2 regions of the Enterobacter sp. E14S genome follow, and region 2 is predicted to be linked to the other one. Evidence: predicted binding sites of a transcription regulator. Region 2 holds the regulator's gene; the other holds the start of a gene.
What was found. Region 2 encodes sigma-54, which starts transcription at its own class of promoters, with help from an activator protein. Its sites were predicted from a motif close to GTTGGCACANNTTTCGCTNT; they were not measured.
Positions count from the first base shown of each region.

Region 1: the regulator sigma-54 is predicted to act here: its motif matches at 2,200-2,219, upstream of norV (anaerobic nitric oxide reductase flavorubredoxin).

Region 1 is NZ_JBVODQ010000007.1:91,522-94,973, forward strand. Features, by position in the region: gene norW (NADH:flavorubredoxin reductase NorW) at 1-711, opposite strand, end outside; gene norV (anaerobic nitric oxide reductase flavorubredoxin) at 708-2,153, opposite strand; gene norR (nitric oxide reductase transcriptional regulator NorR) at 2,340-3,452, shown strand, end outside.
Region 2 is NZ_JBVODQ010000006.1:127,642-131,093, forward strand. Features, by position in the region: gene lptB (LPS export ABC transporter ATP-binding protein) at 1-278, shown strand, start outside; gene rpoN (RNA polymerase factor sigma-54) at 326-1,759, shown strand; gene hpf (ribosome hibernation promoting factor) at 1,782-2,069, shown strand; gene ptsN (PTS IIA-like nitrogen regulatory protein PtsN) at 2,151-2,642, shown strand; gene rapZ (RNase adapter RapZ) at 2,688-3,452, shown strand, end outside.

The DNA.
Region 1 (3,452 bases), on a different contig from region 2:
CAGGCCCGTTGCCGCGATTACCACATCCACCTCAACGCTGCGGCTGCAGTCGAGCGTGGCACGAATGCCGCCTTCGGTTTTGCTCAGGCTTTGCAGCTGCGATTTCAACAGCAGATGCACCCCCATGTCGGTCAGGCGATGCTGTAAGCGACTGCTTACTTCTGCGGGCATCAGCGACGACAGAATGCTTGCCGCGTGGTCGATCAGAGTCACGGATTTACCCGCCCGGCAGAAATCCATCGCCAGCTCGGTGCCTATCAGCCCGCCGCCGACAATCATCAAGCGCTGCGCGTCGCGAAGCGCCGTTTCGCTGGCCTGATACTCCTGCTGGCTGTTGAGGGTGATCGTCAGCTCGCGGCCTTCAACCGGCGGCACAAACGCAGAGGCACCCGTGGCCAGCACCAGTTTGTCGTACTGCCAGGTTTTCTCTTTTGCTTTCACCACGTGGGCGGCAGCGTCGATGTCGGTGACCCAGGTATACGGGAACAGACGCAGGTTAAACTGTTCTGCGAACTCCCCCGCCGTCTGGCGGGTGAGGTCTTCGGCGCGCTGATTCTGGCTAATGACGTGGCTCAGATCGGGCTTGTTGTACTCGTCCATGCTGTCGGCGGCGATCACCGTCAGCGGCACGCTGGCGTCCTGCTTGCGGATATTTTTCACCAGCTGGCGGGCGGCAAAGCCCGAGCCGATGATGACGATACCGTTGCTCATTTTGCCTCCGTACCCAGTTCGTCAAAGACGTCTTTCCCGAGGGAACATTCCGGGCAGAGGAAGGTGTCCGGCACCTCACTCCACGGCGTACCCGGTGCGACATCCTGCAACGGCTCGCCCAGTTCCGGGTCGTAGATCCACTGGCAGACGCTGCACTGCATGCGCGGTCCGGGATCGGCGGCTGCCGCGGCGGCGCAGGCGCAGGTTTCCTGCTGTGCGGTCGGTTCGGCAGCTTGCGGAAGCGGTGCGAGCGCCCACTGGCGGGCAATATCGCGGCCGTGCTGGCGGCAGATCTCCAGGGCGTCGATATCCGGTCGCCATTTCGCCTTCAGGCTGAGGGACATTTCAAAGCCCGCATCCTGCAGGCGGGTAGACAGACGGTCTACCGCGCCGCCGCTCCAGCCGTGGGAGCCAAAGGCGCTGGCGCGCTTGTTGCGAAAACGCAGGCCGGTCATCTCTTCTACCAGACCGGCAATTTTCGGCATCATCACGTTGTTCATGGTGGAGGTGCCCACCAGCACGCCCTTAGAGCGGAAGACGTTGGTCAATACCTCGTTCTTATCGCTGCGCGCCACGTTGAAGATTTTCACCGCCACGTTGGGGTCCACTTCGTTGATGCCCTGGGCAATGGCGTCCGCCATCATGCGGGTGTTGTTGGACATGGTGTCGTAGAAAATAGTGATGCGGTCTTCCTGATAGTCCGCCGCCCACTTCAGGTAGAGCTCCACAATCTGGGTGGGATTTTCACGCCACACCACGCCGTGGGAGGTGGCAATCATATCCACCGGCAGGTTAAAGCCGAGGATCTCGGTGATTTTCGGCGTCACCAGGCGGCTGAACGGCGTCAGGATGTTGGCGTAGTAGCGCTGGCACTGCTCGAAGAGTTCGGTCTGGTCCACTTCGTCGTTGAACAGGCGCTCGTCGCAGTAATGCTGGCCGAAGGCGTCGTTGCTGAACAGTACCGCGTCGCCGGTCATGTAGGTCATCATGCTGTCCGGCCAGTGCAGCATCGGGGTTTCCACGAAGATCAGCTGCTTGCCGTTGCCGATATCCAGCGCGTCGCCGGTTTTCACGGTGTGGAAATTCCACTCCGGATGGTGGTGATGGCCGTTGATCGAGTCGATGGCGTTGGTGGTGCAGTAGATCGGCGTGTTCGGAATGTAAGACATCAGCTCGGTCAGCGCGCCGGCGTGGTCCTCTTCCGCGTGGTTGATGATGATGTAGTCGATGGCGTCCAGGTCGATTTCACTGCGCAGGTTCTGCACGAACTCGCGGCTGAACTTGTGATCGACGGTATCGATCAGCACGTTTTTTCCTTCGCGGATGAGATAGCTGTTGTAGCTGCTGCCGCGCAGCGTTTTGTATTCCGTCCCGTGGAAATCGCGCACTTCCCAGTCACGTTGACCCACCCAATGAATGTTATTTTTAACCAGAATAGACATAGCAACCTCTACGTAATACAGCATTTTCAAATAAGATGGTTTGCCTATATCAAGTTGCGTGCCAGCTTTTAAGTTATTGATTTTAATTAATTAATATTTTCATGATCCGTAATGGGTAGTCATTATGACTATCAAAAGCAGTGTCAATATGACAGCATGCATTGTCAAAATGACAGCGAGGTAAATATGAGCTTTTCCGTAGAAGTGCTGGCGAAGATCGCCATTGAGCTGCAGACCGGTATCGGCCATCAGGACCGCTTTCAGCGGCTGATCTCCACGCTGCGCCACGTGCTGGCGTGCGACGCCTCGGCGCTGCTGCGCTACGAGGGGCGGCAGTTTATTCCGCTGGCTATCGACGGGCTGGCGAATGACGTGCTTGGACGGCGTTTTACCCTTGAGGGCCATCCGCGTCTGGAGACTATCGCCCGTGCGGGTGACGTGGTGCGCTTCCCGGCGGACAGCGAGTTGCCCGACCCGTACGACGGGCTTATTCCCGGACAGGAGAGCCTGAAGGTTCACGCCTGTATCGGCCTGCCGCTGTTTGCCGGACAAAACCTGATTGGCGCACTGACCCTCGACGGCCTGTCGCCGGACCAGTTCGACACCTTTAGCGACGAAGAGCTGCGCCTGATTGCCGCCCTGGCCGCCGGGGCGCTGAACAATGCCCTGCTGATTGAACAGCTGGAGAGCCAGAACATTCTTCCCGGCAGCCCGGCGGCGTTTGAGCAGGTGACGCACACGGAGATGATCGGCCTTTCTCCGGGCATGGCGCAGCTCAAAAAAGAGATTGAGATTGTCGCCGCCTCAGATTTAAACGTGCTGATCTTCGGGGAAACCGGCACCGGCAAGGAGCTGGTGGCGAAGTCCATTCACGAAGCGTCGCCGCGCGCGGTGAACCCGCTGGTGTACCTCAACTGCGCCGCGCTGCCGGAAAGCGTGGCGGAAAGCGAGCTGTTTGGTCACGTTAAAGGGGCGTTTACCGGGGCCATCAGCAACCGCAGCGGCAAGTTCGAAATGGCTGATAACGGCACGCTGTTTCTGGACGAAATCGGCGAGCTCTCCCTGTCGCTGCAGGCCAAGCTGCTGCGCGTGCTGCAGTACGGCGACATCCAGCGCGTGGGGGATGACCGAAGCCACAGAGTGGACGTTCGCGTGCTGGCGGCAACGAACCGCGACCTGCGTGAAGCGGTGCTGGCAGGGCAGTTCCGCGCCGACCTGTTCCATCGCCTGAGCGTGTTCCCGCTTACCGTGCCGCCGCTGCGCGAGCGCGGGGACGACGTGGTGCTGCTGGCGGGCTTT
Region 2 (3,452 bases):
GTGCGCTGGCCGCAAACCCGAAATTTATCCTTCTGGATGAACCGTTTGCCGGCGTTGACCCGATCTCGGTTATCGATATCAAACGCATCATTGAACACCTGCGTGACAGCGGGCTTGGCGTACTGATCACCGACCACAACGTCCGTGAAACGCTGGCCGTGTGTGAACGCGCGTATATTGTGAGCCAGGGCAATCTGATCGCCCACGGTACGCCGCAGCAGATCCTCGAAGACGATCATGTTAAGCGCGTCTATCTTGGGGAAGACTTCAGACTCTGATAGGGTAGAGGTAACGTAACGCCGAACCGGAGAAAAACGCTCTGAACATGAAGCAAGGTTTGCAATTAAGGCTCAGCCAACAACTGGCAATGACGCCGCAGCTACAGCAGGCAATTCGCCTGTTGCAACTGTCCACGTTAGAACTTCAGCAGGAACTCCAGCAGGCGCTGGACAGCAACCCCCTGCTGGAACAAACCGATCTTCATGACGAGGTAGATACTCAGCAGTCACAGGATACAGAAGCGCTCGACACCGCGGATGCACTCGAACAAAAAGAGATGCCCGACGAGCTACCGCTGGATGCCAGCTGGGATGAAATCTACACCGCCGGAACCCCTTCCGGTACGCGTGCAGACTACCAGGATGATGAGCTACCGGTCTATCAGGGAGAAACCACCCAGTCGCTGCAGGATTACCTGATGTGGCAGGTGGAACTTACCCCCTTCTCCGATACCGACCGCGCGATTGCCACCTCAATTGTCGATGCCGTTGACGACACCGGCTATTTGACCGTCACGCTGGACGATATCCTGGAAAGCATGGGCGACGAAGAGATTGAGCTTGAGGAAGTCGAAGCCGTACTGAAGCGCATCCAGCGTTTCGATCCGGTAGGCGTGGCCGCAAAAGATCTGCGCGACTGCCTGCTGATCCAGCTTTCTCAGTTCAGCAAAGAGACGCCATGGCTCGACGAGGCGCGTTTAATCATCAGCGATCATCTGGATCTGTTGGCCAACCACGATTTCCGCAGCCTTATGCGCGTTACGCGCCTGAAGGAAGAGGTGCTGAAAGAAGCGGTGAATCTGATCCAGTCACTCGATCCGCGTCCGGGACAGTCGATCCAAACCAGCGAGCCCGAGTACGTCATCCCGGACGTGCTGGTCAGAAAACACAATGACCGCTGGGTCGTTGAACTGAATTCAGACAGCATCCCTCGCCTGCAAATCAACCAGCAGTATGCCTCCATGTGCACCAGCGCGCGTAACGACTCCGACAATCAATATATTCGTAGCAATCTTCAGGAAGCGCGATGGCTGATCAAAAGTCTGGAGAGCCGAAATGATACGCTGCTGCGCGTCAGCCGCTGTATTGTCGAACAGCAGCAGGCGTTCTTTGAGCAGGGCGAAGAGTATATGAAACCGATGGTACTGGCGGATATCGCCCAGGCCGTCGAGATGCATGAATCAACCATTTCCCGTGTCACCACGCAGAAGTATCTGCACAGTCCACGCGGTATTTTTGAGCTTAAGTATTTCTTCTCCAGCCATGTGAATACCGAGGGCGGCGGCGAAGCGTCGTCAACGGCCATTCGTGCCCTGGTGAAGAAGTTGATCGCCGCGGAAAACCCCGCGAAGCCACTAAGCGACAGTAAGTTAACCACCATGCTGTCCGATCAGGGTATTATGGTGGCACGTCGTACTGTTGCGAAGTATCGAGAGTCTTTATCCATTCCGCCGTCCAACCAGCGTAAACAGCTGGTCTGACACAACCGATAAGGAAGACACTATGCAGCTCAACATCACTGGACAAAACGTCGAAATTACTGAGGCTTTACGCGACTTCGTGAACGCGAAGTTTGCAAAACTCGAGCAGTATTTCGAAAGGATCAATCAGGTCTATATTGTGTTGAAAGTGGAGAAAGTGACTCATATCTCGGATGCCACCCTGCATGTTAACGGGGGTGAACTGCATGCCAGTGCGGAAGGGCAAGACATGTACGCTGCTATCGACGGCTTGATTGATAAGCTTGCGCGACAGCTCAATAAACATAAAGATAAACTGAAACAACACTAATTGTCCGGGCAGTTAACGGGTGCAGGACGCCTGTTGTGAAACACAACAGGCCATTTGTACAGTTAGCGCTTAGGTGAAATTATGATGAACAACGATTCCGCTCTTCAACTGAGCAATGTCCTTAACCAGGAATGTACCCGCAGTGCGGTTCACTGCCAGAGCAAAAAACGTGCGCTGGAGATCATCAGTGAACTGGCTGCAAAACAGCTGGGCCTGCCGCCGCAGGTGGTATTCGAAGCGATTCTGACCCGTGAAAAAATGGGCAGTACCGGTATTGGCAACGGCATCGCGATCCCGCACGGCAAACTGGAAGAGGATACCCTGCGTGCCGTTGGTGTGTTTGTGCAGCTTGAAACACCCATCGCCTTCGATGCCATTGATAACCAGCCCGTCGATCTCCTCTTCGCGCTGCTGGTGCCTGCCGACCAGACGAAAACCCATCTGCATACGCTGTCGCTGGTCGCAAAACGTCTGGCCGATAAAACCATTTGCCGTCGACTGCGCTCGGCCCAAAGTGATGAAGAGCTCTATCAAATTATCACTGAAGCAGAAGGCAATCAGGATGATGCATAACCAGGAGATGGCCTTCACATCTGTTGTCCTGAGGAGAAACGGAACATGGTGCTGATGATTGTCAGTGGCCGTTCAGGGTCGGGGAAATCCGTTGCTCTGCGCGCCCTGGAAGACATGGGTTTTTACTGCGTCGATAACCTGCCGGTCGTGTTGTTACCCGACCTGGCCCGCACGCTGGCGGAGAGACAAACCTCTGCCGCCGTCAGTATCGACGTTCGTAACATGCCTGAATCGCCAGAGATCTTCGAACAGGCCATGAGCAACCTGCCTGACGCGTTCTCGCCTCAGCTGCTGTTCCTCGATGCAGACCGCAATACGCTGATCCGCCGCTACAGTGATACCCGTCGTTTGCACCCGCTATCCAGCAAGAACCTCTCTCTGGAGAGCGCTATCGATGAAGAGAGCGACCTGCTGGAGCCGCTGCGTTCTCGTGCCGACCTGATTGTCGACACCTCTGAAATGTCCGTTCACGAGCTGGCGGAAATGCTGCGTACCCGGCTGTTGGGTAAACGCGAGCGCGAACTGACGATGGTGTTCGAATCCTTCGGCTTTAAGCACGGTATTCCGATTGATGCGGATTATGTTTTCGACGTGCGCTTCCTGCCGAACCCGCACTGGGATCCAAAACTGCGTCCAATGACCGGTCTGGATAAGCCGGTGGCGGCGTTCCTCGACCGGCACACAGAAGTACACAATTTTATCTACCAGACGCGAAGCTACCTTGAGCTATGGTTACCTATGCTGGAGACAAACAATCGTAGCTACCTGACGGTGGCGATTGGCTGTACCGGCGGTAAACATCGTTCGGTT